2 regions of the Cupriavidus sp. BIC8F genome follow, and region 1 is predicted to be linked to the other one. Evidence: predicted binding sites of a transcription regulator. Region 1 holds the regulator's gene; the other holds the start of a gene.

What was found. The regulator NrdR, encoded in region 1, represses ribonucleotide reductase genes. The targets are predictions, from matches to a motif close to CACNANATNTNGTG.
Region 2: a site for NrdR is predicted at 1,822-1,835, ahead of RS901_RS03615 (ribonucleoside-diphosphate reductase subunit alpha). Genes of this name have one in related genera too.

The regions. Positions count from the first base shown of each region.
Region 1 covers NZ_CP136094.1:304,508-311,680, reverse strand. The annotation lists gene RS901_RS01445 (pilus assembly protein) at 1-3,310, opposite strand, end outside; gene RS901_RS01440 (pilus assembly PilX family protein) at 3,346-3,954, opposite strand; gene RS901_RS01435 (PilW family protein) at 3,951-4,970, opposite strand; gene pilV (type IV pilus modification protein PilV) at 4,987-5,616, opposite strand; gene nrdR (transcriptional regulator NrdR) at 5,748-6,215, opposite strand; gene glyA (serine hydroxymethyltransferase) at 6,371-7,173, opposite strand, start outside.
Region 2 covers NZ_CP136094.1:783,472-790,644, forward strand. The annotation lists gene RS901_RS03615 (ribonucleoside-diphosphate reductase subunit alpha) at 1-1,597, opposite strand, end outside; gene ampD (1,6-anhydro-N-acetylmuramyl-L-alanine amidase AmpD) at 2,092-2,709, opposite strand; gene RS901_RS03625 (sigma-54 dependent transcriptional regulator) at 2,706-4,331, opposite strand; gene RS901_RS03630 (sensor histidine kinase) at 4,357-6,462, opposite strand; gene RS901_RS03635 (PP0621 family protein) at 6,459-6,764, opposite strand; gene RS901_RS03640 (cytochrome C assembly family protein) at 6,771-7,173, opposite strand, start outside.

The sequences.
Region 1 (7,173 bases):
CCGGGTTCAGCATGCTGCGGTCTGCGATCGACTGGGAGCCTCCCGCATCGTAGATGCCGTACATGGCGTTCCGGGTCAGCGTGCCGGTGGTGATGGTGTCAGCAGGCTCCAGGTACTTCCCGGTGCCGAACACCACCATGTAGCCTCCGGGCGCGTAGACCCATTTGGGTTGGACGGTGATCGCCTGCGGTTTTCCGCTGGCATCGCGGGCCTGGAAAAGCGGCCGTCCGTAGTTGCCGCCGCCGTAGTAGGGCAGTGCCCCGGCAGCGTTCCAGGTGGATGGGCCGCCATTCAGGATGAACTTCCAGAGGCGGCCCTGGAGGTCGCCGGCGTAGGCGGCGACGGTCTGCCCGTCGGTAAGCCGCACCAGCGCTGGCGAGCTCAGCCCGTTGGCAATGCCGGCGGTGGCGTCCGCTGCCATCGAGATCTTCCAGTAGTTGACGCCCAGTTGCCACGGCGTCCCGGCCGGCTTGTCCAGTGCCACGATGAACAGCACCGAAGGCGCAGCCGGATTGCTCGCGCCATCCGCATCGTTGGCATTCAGGCCGTTGCCGGTCATGGCAAACCACTTGTACACAGGCTTGTTGTCGGAGTCCTTGCCGGCAAACAACTTGACGATCTGGGGCGGCGACATGACGTTGCCCATGTCGGCATCATCCTTGTCCGTGAACTCCCACAAAACATTGCCAGTTCCGACGCTGGCAGGATCGCTGACATTCAGCGCAAAGAGGCCTTGCGCGCCACCGCCCATGCCAGCGACCAGCACGGTCTGCCAGGCGTTGCCCACCCTGGCTTCCGCCACGGCAGGCGTGGCGTCCACGAAAGGCCGATGGATATAGCTCGGCGTGGTCAGTTGGGCCAGGTTGGCGAACACTGCATTTGGCACGTAGGCAAACAGTTCAGAACCGTTGGCCGCATTGAAGGCGTGGAGCATGCCATCGTTGGCGCCGATGTATACGGCGGCCGTACGTTGGCTGTGGGCCTTGTAGAACGCGGTGTAGTCGCTTTCGGCGATCGTGCCGGACGGGGCCGCCATATAAACGGGGCCCGAATTGACGATGTCGCCCAGCAGTGAGTCGCGCAAGCGCATGGTCCCCGTGCTGCCGGTGGCTTGCTCCTGGCTGCGCTCGCCACGCAAATAGCTGAGCCGGCTCTGGGCCACGGTGTCAGTCTCTGTCGGCGCGATCTTCAGTGCGGCCTTCTGCGCGGCGTTGAGAGATTTCCACTCGAAGGTGGCGCCCGCACCCGCGCCGGTTCCTGCATTGTCGGCCGTGCCCGACGGGACCCAGGTCAGCAGATTGCGGGCAGCGGTGCGGGCAGTCAGCACCTTGCCGGCCTCCCAGGTTTCGGTATTGGAGATCTGAACGCCGGTGTTGGGATCATTGGTCACCGCCAGTGCCGACAGGCGCCCGTTCCATCGCTGGTCGAATCCGGGGGTGAACAAGAGGGTGTCGCTTGCCACCTGGGAAGAGGTCAGTGCCACGCCAGACAATGTGCCGGCTGCGTTGACGATTTGCGCGAAGACCTTCTTGATGGAAGCGATCATGGCGGCCGGCTGCCCGGCCAGGAACCAGTTGGCGGGGACATTGGATCCCCCCGACGATTCCCATTCGGCATTGCTGGTGACGGTGGTGCCGCTGGCCCCCTTGGTGCGGAACGGATTGCCATCACCGTTCTGGTCGTCAAAGCCGCCGTACTTTGCCGCCAGGTACATCTGGCTGCGGCGCTGTTCATCGCCCACGCTGCCGTTCCCGTTCTCATTGACGTCGATGCTGAACGTGGTGACGCGCAATTCCGGCATATCCGGGCGGAAGCCGTAGGTATGGGCCCAATACGCGACGCCGGCCATATAGTAGGTGCCGTGGCCGCTGGAGCCAGTGTCGGCGCCAGCCAGGTTGGCGAGCGAGGTGTCGGGGCGGCTGTTGCCTGATGTCCCCGAACTCTCTAGATCGGCCACCGCCTGGGTCCAGGTCGTGACATCGAAGCTGTACTTGCTGTATTTCGATATCGCGTCCGCCGGCCTTGCCGAGTCGTTGGCAGAGACCTGCTTGCCACCGGAGAGGTAGGTCGTCCTGGTGTTGCCAGGGATGTATCGGTCCCAGTGCGTATTGATATCGGCAATGGCAAGAACGTAGTTCTTCTGGCAACTGGCAAGGATGGGGTCCGTCCATTGCGTGTAGACCGGAAATCCATCCTTGTAGGTGCTGGCGTTGTCGATGGCTTCGGGCGTTGGTTGTCGGCCTTGCAGGTAGCGGATGCTCTCGTAGTAGAGTTCGCCGACGGGATCCAATGACTTGTAGGCGCCGGAACGTCCGAACTGATTCAGGTAATTGATGACACCGCTGATGTTCTCTGACGCGCTCTCGGGGTTCTGGATGAATACGCCGTCGTCATCCCATTCCCGGCGCAGGTTGCTGGCTTGATTGAAATTGCTGTCGACGGTGTTTGGCCCCACATACTTCAAGGGCGCCCGCAAGACACCGCCATAGCGGGTATTGGCACTGTCGTTCAGATAGCCAAACGCACCAAAGCGGACCTTGTCGGCATTGCGCTGCATTTCACCAGCCGGTTTGTACCCGGTGCGATACAGCTTGCAGAGATCGGTGCGGGACTTGGCTTCGCTTGCATCGCAGACTTGCACCCGTACCAGGTAGGTGCCCTGGTTCTTGTACTTGCCGGGGCTCGCGCAGCTGGCGCCGGACTCGGTGGTGTCCCCGAAGAACACCTTGTTGCCGCATGAAGTGATGTACAGGGTCCTGCTGGTGAAAGGCGTGACCGAGGACGCCTTGTCGTAAGTCTTGCGGGGGAAGTAAGAGTTGCTGTTGAAAAAACTTTCCTGCAGCACGGCACGTTGCAGGATGGTCTGCGTGGTGGTGTCAACCACGCGGTCGCCTCCGGTCAGCGCGTATCGCAGCATGTCGATGGCCGAGGCCGTGGCCCAGTTCATGAAGTTGCCGCTGAACTGGCCCGCGCATGTGTGATCGGCCGTGTTGGCGTCGCCAGCAATGACAAAATAGCCATTGCTGGTGCCTCCGCTGTAGTTGTAGCACTTGAGCGGATTGAAGTAGCCAATGTATTCGGTGGCCGGCGAATACGTGCCGGAGCGATAGGCTGCCCCAACCGTAGGGAACTCTACCGAGAGCGTCAGCAGAAGGTTGGGATGGATATTCTGATTGCGGCCGTACAGCGGTGCCTGCGCGATCTTGACGGTCGCGAGGCTGCTCTGTTCTGTTGCGGCAAGCAACGGGCCGGCGGGCAGGCTGAGAAGCGCAGCCATTGCCGCGAAAAGGAATTTCCGGATGCGGCTCATTTGCCGTGCTCCGCGACAGTCATGGACGTTGCCATTCATTCCCCCTTTCGGTAGTACGACTGCAACATGACCCGGGTCGCCGGGTTTGCGCCAAAGCCGACGGCCGTGACGCGGAAGATGTATGCGCCCTCGCTCGCGCCTGGCGACATGTCGCTGATCGGCTCGATGATGTAGCGCGGCAGGGCGGCAGGCAGCAGCCCGCCGGTCGCGGTCGGGAACCTGCGGCCGGTGAACGTGCCATAGGCGGTGGTGCGTGCGTTGGCGCCGGCCTGGCTGAAGTCAACGGTAAGCCAGTTCGGCGTACCGTCGAGCACCGGGTCGCACAATCCCTGGAAGGGTGAGGCGCCTGTGACGCCCGTATTGCAACCCGCCACGAACGGCAGGACATTCATCGTGGTGCCGGAGAATATGGCTGACCGGGTGGTTGGCGCGGCGACACCCTGGATGTCGATTTCTGCATCCAGCAAGGCTGCCTCGGCCGCTTGCTGAGCCAGGTCCCGATCGCGCTGGTTCGATGCCATGCGCTTGCTGCCAATGGCCAGCCGGGCACCGGCGATGGCGATGACGCTGATGATCAGCAGCATCACCAGGGCGGTGATCAGCGCGATGCCACGCGGGTTGGGTTGCGCGGTGCGGGCGGTCATGTCGGCGAGCACGTGGTGCAGGTGGCCATGTTCCGGAGCTGTACGGTGACGGTGTACAGGCGTCGCATCCGCTGCAGTTGCGTGGCCGGCGTGAAGGACGTGTCGTTGCCCGGCGAGCCCGGGAACAGGCGCCCAAACAGGCGGAAGGTTGGCGGATCCTGGGGCGATGCGCTGGCGGTATCGCCCATCAGCACCATGGCCATCTTGATGGCGACGACGTTCTGCCAGGTGGTGGGCAGGGCCAGCACCTCGGTGGCCGACAGGAAGCGGTCCGGGGTCTGGTCGAAATTCGTATCCACGCCGTAGAGCACCTGGAAGACTTCGACGCCCGAGATCAGCGAAACAGCCTGGTACGCCGTGCCTGCCGTGAGGATTTCCTTGTTGGCGGCGTCCCGTGGACGATAGCCACACATCAGCTGAGGCATGCCGCTGGCATCGTTGCTGACATAGAAGACCGCCATGCCGCGCGCGAGGTCTGCGTCTTCCCAGGCCTGCGGCTCGGCGACGCCGTTGCCGGAGCAGTCGATCATGCTGTTGTCCGGAACGGTGCGGTCCTGCTGCGTGCCGGAACCGAAGAAGCGGACCTGCAGCACATCGCTCTTGTTCACGGCGCCAGGTTGAGCAGGACACGCGAGGTTTTGCGCCGGGTTGCCAAGGTCTTGCGTGGGGGTGCCGCAGTTGTCGAGGCCGCTGATGGTCGGCGACAGGCTCGTGGTAGTGAGCATGACGCCTCCGGGGCTGGGCGCAGGTGGCCCGCTGGCGCCGGGGGAGGCCGCGGCGCTGTTGCCCGCATAGTTGCTCCAGGCGGCCTGGCGCACGATCCGCACCACGGTATCCACCGCAAAGCGGCCTTTCTCATCCAGCGCCGTGGTGTCGTCGATGCTGTTGTAGTTGGCTCGCCCGGTCAGGTAGAGCGCCGCGGCAGCCATGATCAGGAGCAGGCTCAGCGTCATCGATACCATCAGCTCCACCAGTGACAGCCCCAGTTGACGATGCCGGCCGGCGTTGAGATACATCCTGGCGTTCCGCATGTCAGTTCACCGTGCCCTGCGTGGCCACGATGACCACCTGGGGGCGCGTGCCCATATCGGACATGTCGGCCCGTGCCGCGACGGTTTTGGCGGCAAGCCGCGAGATCCAGCCGATCTTGATGACAATCGGTGCGTCGTCCGGGCGGCCAGTGGCCGACGGCGTGCATCCCCATGAGAAGCCGGTAGTCTGGTCGTAGGCGACCATGTCCCGGCAAATCACGGCGCGTCCGGCAGGCAGGCCTGTGCTGACACGCTCCCAGAACTCTGCGACATCGAAATCCGCCAGTTGCTGTGCGCACCCGGCCGCCGTGCCCGCGCAGGCGATCGCATACGGGCTGTTCGCTGCCGTGAGCGCGGGTGGCTGCCCGGTGGCCGTGTCGATGAAGTAGCGGTTCGGGGTGATGGCTTCCGCCGCCGCGCCGGTTTGCGAGACGGCAGGATTGGCACGCATGCGCTCGGCCATCTCGGTGGCCAGCTGCATGGCAGTGGTGTCGTAGGAAGCTTGTTGCGTGAAGCGGGATGAATTCAGCAGCAGGCTGGCGACGCCGAGCACGCCAACCGCCAGGACGACGATTGCCACCAATGCTTCGAGCATGGCAAAGCCGGCTGCCCCGCGGCAGCGTTGACCCATTCTGACCCCCGTCAAAAGACGTCCGACTTCGTTAACTTCTTTTTTTGGTCTGCAATTCCGGCCCTTTTAATATGCGACAGCGGGCCTTGCGGGAATGCAACGGGGATTAAACAACGATTTTGTTACTTTTGCTACCCCTTCCGAGGGGTGGACGCCGCGAACTCATCCAGCACGTCGCGGAATTCCGACACATCCTCAAAGCTCCGGTACACCGAAGCAAAGCGGATATACGCAATCTTGTCGAGCTTGCGCAATTCGCGCATCACCAGTTCGCCGACCTGGCTGCTGGGGATTTCCTTTTCGCCCAGGGCCAGCAGTTTTTCTTCGATGCGGGTGATGGCTTCGTCGATGGCCTCGGCCGAGACCGGGCGCTTGCGCAGCGCCAGGCGCATGGAATCCTTCAGCTTGGCGCGGGTGTAGTCAACGCGCGAGCCGTTTTTCTTGACGATGGCGGGGAAGAACAGCTCGATCCGCTCATAGGTGGTGAAGCGGCGGTCGCAGGCTTCGCAGCGCCGGCGCCGGCGTACGGCATCGCCGTCTTCCGACATGCGCGTGTCGAGTACCTGGGTATTGGAATGACCGCAAAAGGGGCATTTCATGCCGGACCACCTTCAGTTGAACCCCGTCGCCTTGTCCGTGTTGTCGTTCTGCGGTGGCGGGGCGGGTTGGCGAGGCCCGCAAGCCGGTGCCCCGAGGCGCCGGCTTGCGGAGCTGCCGGCCGCTCATGCGAACCCGCATGGGCGGCCTCGATGCATCAGCCGTAGACCGGGAAACGCTTGGTCAGGGCTGCCGCCTGCTCGCGCACGCTGGCGATGTTGGCGGCGTCGTGCGGGTTGTCCAGCACATCGGCGATCAGGTTGCCGACGATGCGGGCTTCTTCTTCCTTGAAGCCGCGCGTGGTCATGGCCGGCGAGCCCAGGCGGATGCCCGAGGTCACGAACGGCTTTTCCGGATCGTTGGGGATGGCGTTCTTGTTGACGGTGATATGCGCCTCGCCCAGGATGCGCTCGGCTTCCTTGCCGGTGATGTTCTTGGCGCGCAGGTCGACCAGCATCACGTGGCTTTCGGTGCGGCCCGAGACGATGCGCAGGCCGCGCGCGATCAGGGTCTCGGCCAGCACGGCGGCGTTCTTCACCACTTGCTGCTGGTAGGCCTTGAACTCAGACGTCAGCGCTTCCTTGAACGCGACCGCCTTGCCGGCGATCACGTGCATCAGCGGGCCGCCCTGGATGCCGGGGAAGATGGCCGAGTTGATGGCCTTCTCGTGCTCGGCCTTCATCAGGATCACGCCGCCGCGCGGGCCGCGCAGGCTCTTGTGCGTGGTGGTGGTGACGAAGTCGGCGTGCGGCACCGGGTTCGGGTAGACGCCCGCGGCGATCAGGCCGGCGTAGTGGGCCATGTCGACCATGAAGTAGGCGCCGATCGACTTGGCGACGCGGCCGATGCGCTCGAAGTCGATGCGCAGCGCGAAGGCCGACGCACCGGCGATGATCAGCTTAGGCTTCTTCTCTTGCGCCAGCTTTTCCAGCGCGTCGTAGTCGATGTCTTCCTGGGCGT
Region 2 (7,173 bases), 480 kb from region 1:
CGGCCTTGGCTTCGTAGCCGAGGTAGGCCTGCTCGAATGCCTTGCCGACCTTGTCGTGCAGGTCCGGGCAGGTGGACGGCGAGAACAGCGTCCATTCGCCGTTTTCCATCACGCGCTTCATGAACAGGTCCGGAATCCAGTTGGCCGTGTTCATGTCGTGGGTGCGGCGGCGGTCGTCGCCGGTGTTCTTGCGCAGCTCCAGGAATTCTTCGATGTCCAGGTGCCAGGTTTCCAGGTAGGCGCAGACGGCGCCCTTGCGCTTGCCGCCCTGGTTCACGGCCACGGCGGTGTCGTTCACCACCTTCAGGAACGGCACCACGCCCTGGCTCTTGCCGTTGGTGCCCTTGATGTGCGAGCCGAGCGCGCGCACGTTGGTCCAGTCATTGCCCAGGCCGCCGGCAAACTTGGACAGCAGCGCGTTTTCCTTGAGCGCTTCGTAGATGCCTTCCAGGTCGTCCGAGACGGTGGTCAGGTAGCACGACGACAGCTGCGAGCGCTGGGTGCCCGAGTTGAACAGGGTCGGCGTGGACGACATGAAGTCGAACGACGACAGCAGCTGGTAGAACTCGATGGCGCGCGCTTCGCGGTCGGCTTCGTTGAGGGCCAGGCCCATGGCGACGCGCATGAAGAATGCCTGCGGCATCTCGATGCGGGTCTCGTCGATGTGCAGGAAGTAGCGGTCATACAGCGTCTGCAGGCCCAGGTAGTTGAACTGGAAGTCGCGGCTGGCGTCCAGCGCGGCGCCCATGCGGGCCAGGTCATACGTGGCCAGCTTCTCGTCCAGCAGCTCGGCGGCGATACCGCGGGCGATGAACTTGGGGAAGTACTCGGCGTAACGCGTGGTCATTTCGGCCTGCGTCACTTCGGCACCCAGGATTTCCTTGCGGATGGTGTGCAGCAGGATACGGGCGGTGACCTGGCTGTAGTCCGGATCCTTTTCGATCAGGGTACGCGCGGCCAGGATGGCGGAGTCGTACACCTGCGTCATCGGCACGCCTTCGTACAGGTTCTTGAGCGTTTCCTTCAGGATCGGCTCGGCGCTCACGGCCTTGCCCAGGCCGGCGCAGGCGTTGTCGAGCAGCGCGTGCAGGGCGACGATGTCCAGCGGCTTGCTCACGCCGGCGTCGCTCACGTTGATGCTGATGCCGCCTTCCTGCACGCGGGCCACGGCTTCGGCGCTGGCGCTGGCGCGCTCTGCCTTGCGCTTCTCGCGGTACAGCACGTAGGCGCGGGCCACTTCATGCTCGCCCGAGCGCATCAGCGCCAGTTCCACGTGGTCCTGCACGTCTTCAATATGGATGGCGCCGCCGTTGGGGCGGCTGCGCACCAGCGCGCGCACCACGTTGTCAGTCAGTTGCTCGACGATCTCGCGCACACGCGCGGACGCGGCGCCCTGCCCGCCGTTCACGGCGAGGAAGGCCTTGGTCATGGCAACGGCGATCTTGGACGGCTCGAAAGCCACCACGGCGCCGTTGCGTCGAATGATCTTGTGATCCGGGTAGTTCGTATTGGCGGCGTTGGCGGGGGTCTGCTGCGCGGTCGGTGCGATACCGGCGGCGGCGCCACCCGTGGTGATTTCGTTCTGGGCCGTTTGCATGAGAACTCCTGTTTTTACCCTGGAAATAAGAGACAAAAGAGTCCCTGGCGAAATGCGGCGAAAAGAACGTCCCTCCCGGCGTGAAGTCGGGGGCGGACAGACTGCCTTTACGTGAACATTTCGCCAGGGACTCTTGTGATTCGCTGGCCTTAGCGGGCGGTTTCGAGACGATGCACGAACTTCGTGATCCCTGACTCGCCCTTGGGCCGGCTCCCCGGTTTGACTACTAGATATAGTGTGTGACGCGTAAAACTGGGCTAAGTATAGTGAAACGAATCCGAATGACCAGTCTTGACAAGCGCTATTTCGGGGGCGGTTGCGCAGATGCGGCAGCGCCACATGCCCGCAAGCCTAATACTCGCAAGGGTTTTCGCCAGACCGTTCGCAACTGCACATTTCACAAAAATTTTTTTGATTGTTGCGAGGTTGCGATAGCCCCACCCGGAGGTAGGGCATGTGCGCCGGAACGGGGCGCACGGGGATGGGGAATGAGGTTAAGGATTCGTCACCTGACCAGTCGCACCAGGGCACTGGTAGGGCAACATGCCCGGCGCCACGCCTGCCTGCCTGGCGAAGCGCGCCCAGTCGAAATGCGGGCCGGGATCGGTCTTGCGCCCCGGGGCGATGTCGCTGTGGCCGGCAATCGCGCGCACCGGGTAGGCGACCAGCAGCGCGGGCACCAGCGCGGCTACGGTGTCGTACTGGGCCAGGGTGAACGGCAGGTCGTCACAGCCCTCGATCTCGATGCCGATGGAGAAATCGTTGCAACGGGCACGGCCGAAAAAGTCTGACTGCCCGGCGTGCCACGCCCGCTGCGTGCACGGGACGAACTGCACCAGCTCACCCTCGCGGGTAACCAGGAAGTGCGCGGACACCTGCACCTGATGGATGGTGGCAAAGAACGGGTGCTTGTTGGGATCGAGCCGGTTCTGGAAGAAGGCCTCGATGTCGCCGCTGCCGAACTGGCCGGGCGGCAGGCTGATGTTGTGCAGCACCACCAGGTCCACCGGCATGCCGGCCGGGCGCGCATCGAAATTGGGCGACGGCACGCGGCGCGCGGCGGGGACCCAGCCGTCGGCATCGGGCAGGTAGCGGTGCGCGGGCTTGCTCATGGCGTGCCCTCGCCTTCCACGGCGCTGCGGTCGGCGGCGTCCATGGCTTCGCGGATGCCCAGCTGCTGGATGCGGTAGCGCAGCTGGCGCAGGTTCAGGCCCAGCAGCGGCGCGGCCGCGGTGCGGTTGAAGTTGGTCTGCGCCAGCGCCTGCAGGATCAGCTCGCGCTCCACGGCTTCCAGCCTGGCCGGCAGGTCGATCGGGAAGACGATGCCGCGGCAGGCACGTTCGGCGGGGTCGCCGGCGGGCTCAGGTTCGGGCACGCTGGCCGGGGCCGGGGCCACGGGTGGCGGCTCTGCCAGGGCCGGCGCGGGCGCGGCGGCCGGCGGCACCGGCGCCCACATGCCTGCGGCGCCCCAGGGGGCGTAATAGTTAGTGGGCGCCATCGCCGGCGCGGGGGCATGCAGCAGCCCGGCGCGCTCGGCGCCGGCGTCCAGCGGGCCCAGGTCGGCCAGCTCGATCTCTTCGCTCTCGGCAAAGGCGTAGGCGCGCTCCAGCAGGTTCTCCAGCTCGCGCACGTTGCCGGGGAACGGATAAGCCACCAGCCGCTCCAGCGCCGCCGGCGACAGCCGCTTGGGGCGCGGGTCGCCGTAGCGCACCGCCAGGTGGTCCAGGATGGCGCGCGCCAGCACCGGAATGTCTTCGCCGCGCTCGCGCAGCGTGGGCATGCGCAGCGCCAGCACGTTCAGCCGGTAATACAAGTCCTGCCGGAACTGCCCGGCCGCCACCATCGCCGCCAGGTCCTTGTGGCTGGCGCACATCACGCGCACGTCGACGGCGTCTTCGCGGCTGGCGCCGATCTTGCGCACGCGGCGCTCCTGCAGCGCGCGCAGCAGCTTGACCTGCATCGGCAGCGGCAGGTCGGCCACCTCGTCGAGCAGCAGCGTGCCGCCGTTGGCGGCCTGGAAGAAGCCGCCGCGCTCCCCGTCGGCACCGGTGAAGGCGCCTTTGACATGGCCGAAGAACTCAGACTCCATCAGGTTCTCGGGGATGGCGCCGCAGTTGACGGCGATAAAGGGATGCGCGGCGCGCCCGCTGATCGCATGGATGGCGTGCGCGGCGCGCTCCTTGCCGCTGCCGGATTCGCCGCTGATCACCACCGGCGCCATGCTGCGCGCCAGCCGCGACAGCGAGCGTCGCACCTCCTGCATGGCGGCGGAATGGCCGGGCAGCAGCGCAGTGGCGCGGTCGGCGGCCTGCTCTGCCGCGGCGGCTTCGGCATCGGTGCTGTCGCGTTGCTGGCGGCCCAGCGCGTTCAGCACCAGGCTGCGCAGCTGCTCCAGCGAGACCGGCTTGGCGATGTAGTCGAAGGCGCCGGCCTTGAGCGCTTCCACGGCGTTGTCGGCGCTGCCGTAGGCGGTGATGACCGCCACCGGGATGCGCTCCGGCGCGGCCGACAGCTGGCGCACGATCTCGATGCCCATGCCGTCGCCCAGGCGCATGTCGGTCAGCACCAGGCTGTAGCGGCCCTGCGCCAGCTTCTCGCGCGCCTCGGCCAGGGAGCCGGCCAGCACCACGTCATGGCCCATGCGGCGGATCGAGATGTCCAGCAGCTCGCGCAGGTCGGCCTCGTCGTCGATGACCAGGATGGGATCGGGCGCTCGGGGCATTCGGGGTGGCATGGGGTGGTGGCTGGGTTGGGACAGGTCAGGCGGCGGCCGCATCGGCACTCTCGATGCGCAGCGTCAGCACGAAAGCCTTGGCCGGCAGTGTATCGCGCGCGGCGGGGGCCAGCATGCCGGTGCGCTCGAGCAGCGCAGGCAAGGCGATGGCGCCGTAGCGCACCTGGGCGTCATTGGCGCCGCACAGCTCGCGCGCCATGAACAGGCCCAGCCCGGTGCCCTGGGCGTTGCTGGTGAAGAACGGTTCGAACAGGCTGCGCTGGTGCTCGCGCGCCACCTCGGCGCCATCGTTCCAGACGATCAGCTCGGCATGGTGCAGGTCCAGCGCATGTGCCAGCAGCCGGATCGAACCCGGCAGCCGGCTGCAGTAGCGCCAGGCGTTGTCCAGCAGGTTGCCCAGCACCTGCTGCAGCTGCGAGGCGTCGAACACCACCGGCTGGGCCACGTCCACGGTCAGCCGGATGGCATTGGCGTTGATGTCGGCCCGGCCCGCCGGGCGGGTCTCGCCGGCGCGCGGGCGGCGCGAGCGCATTTCGGCGCGCCAGCGCTCGACGATCTCGGGCAGCGCCTGCGCCAGGTGCACGGTGCTGCGGCCGGTGCGCGGGCGGCGCGACATCTGCAGCACGTCTGACACCACCTGGTCCAGCCGGCGCACGTTGTCGTTGATGATGCGCAGCAGGCGGGCGTCGATATCGACATCGGCGCCGCCGTGGTCCTGCGCGGCGGGATCGCGCCGGCCGGAGTCGCCCAGCAGTTCGCTGGCCTGGCTGATCGCCGCCAGCGGGTTGCGGATCTGGTGTGCGATGCTGGCCACCAGCCGGCCCATGGCGGCCAGCTTTTCCTGCTGCACCTGCTCGGCGATGCGTTCCCAGCTTTCGATATGGACCAGCACGGTGTCGCGCATCTCGTTGCGCAGCAGCGCCTCATCCTCCTGCGACCAGGCCATGGCCTCGTTCTGGGCGATGGCCAGGCGCAGGCGCCCGGCGGCCTCGGGCGACAGCTCGCTCCAGGCGGCCGTATCCAGCGTGGCGGGCACGGTGCGGCCATGCGCCATGGTCGAACGCAATCCTGCCAGCCCCGGCAGCACAAAGCGCAGCCGCAGCCGGGTGTGCTGCATGGTGCCGTCGGCCAGCGCGGTGCCGGACGCCATCGGCAGCAGCTGCAGGATGCGCGGCACGTCGTCCTTGCTGCGCAGCCAGTCGCGCAGCATCTCCATCAGCGGCTGCAGGCGCGGGATGCGGCGCAGGTCGAACAGCACAGCTTCGCCGCCCTGCCCCGCCGCACCACCCAGCCGGCGTGAGTAGATGCGCTCATGCGGCTGCACGCCCAGCAGCACCACCGCCGCGGGGTTGGCCGCCACCACCGCGCCGTTGGCGCGCACCAGCATCACGCCGTCCTGCATGTCGTTGACCATCAGCCGGTTGACCAGCTGCTGCAGGCGCAGCTCCTGCTCGCGCGCCAGCGCCAGCCGTTCCTGCGCGATCTGGCGGTTGGCCAGCATATACATCAGCAGCGCCGCGATCATGAACACCAGGCCGAACAGGCCCGACCCCAGCAGCCCGGCATCGGCCTGGCGCAGCAGGATGGTGTGCATGAAGGGCCCGCTCATCACCACCAGCGCGGAAATCGCCGCGGCAAACAGCGCGAACAGCAGGCTGGTCAGTGCGCCGGCTTCCAGCGCCGGCAGCAGGAAGATCATGGCCAGGCCCTCGGCCTGCCCGCCCCGCCCCAGCACGCTGAAGACCAGCGCCAGCAGGGCCAGGTCGGCCAGCACCTGCACCCGCACGCGCAGATGGAAGTGCCGGCGCCACAGCGTGCCGGCCAGCATCGCCACAGCAATGCCAAGATAGGGCACGGCGATGGTCATGGCCGCCGCGTGCTCGATGCCGCCCAGGGCCCCAAGGTCGAACGGCACGGGCGGGATCGCATTCGTGACGGCGGTGACGGATGCCGGCTCGCCGCGCCGCATCAGCGCAAAGCCGACCAGCAGCAGGCCCACGGCCACGCGGGTCCAGCAGAAATAGCGCAGCAGGCGCCAGTGGAAGTCAGGCGGTTCGGGCTGGCGCCACAGCTGGGCCAGGCCGCGCCAGGCGTTCAGCCGCTGCCAGCCCGACGACGCCGGCTCTGTCATGGGCGGGGGCCGCCGCTGCTGTCGTCGCTGCTCTCGGCCCGGCTCTCGTCAGGCAGGTGGCTGCGGCGGCAGTAGTGCAGGCCGCGCCAGGCAATGGTCTCGCCCTGCGGCAGGTGCACGCCGCACTGGGCGCACTGGACCATGGGTTCGGCGCTGGCGTCGGCCGGGCCGGCGGCGCCAGTGCGCTCGCCGGCCTGGCGGGCCTGGCGTGCGCGGTGTTCAGCCAGCCGGGCCTCGGCGCGGGCGCGCAGCCACCAGATGACGCCCAGCACCACGGCCAGCAGGATCAGGATACGTGCCATGGGGAATCAGAGACGATGCAGGACGACTTCAATCACGAAACGGCTGCCGACATAGGCCAGCAGCAGGATGCCGAACGAGGCGATGACCCAGCGCAGCGCCACCTTGCCGCGCCAGCCGCGGAAGATGCGCCCGGCCAGGATGCCGCCGAACATGGCCCACGAGATCAGCGCGAACACCGTCTTGTGGTCCAGCCGGAAGGCGCGTCCGAACAGCTCTTCGGAGAACAGCAGGCCCGAGGCAATGGTCAGCGTCAGCAGCACAAAGCCGGCGCCGATCAGCCGGAACAGCAGCTTCTCCAGCGTCAGCAGCGGCGGCAGCAGGTCAAGCCAGCGGCCCAGCCATTCGCTGGGTTGCTGCTCCGGCGGCCGCGCCGGCGCGTGCCGGAAGCCATGCAGGCGCCGTTCGGCC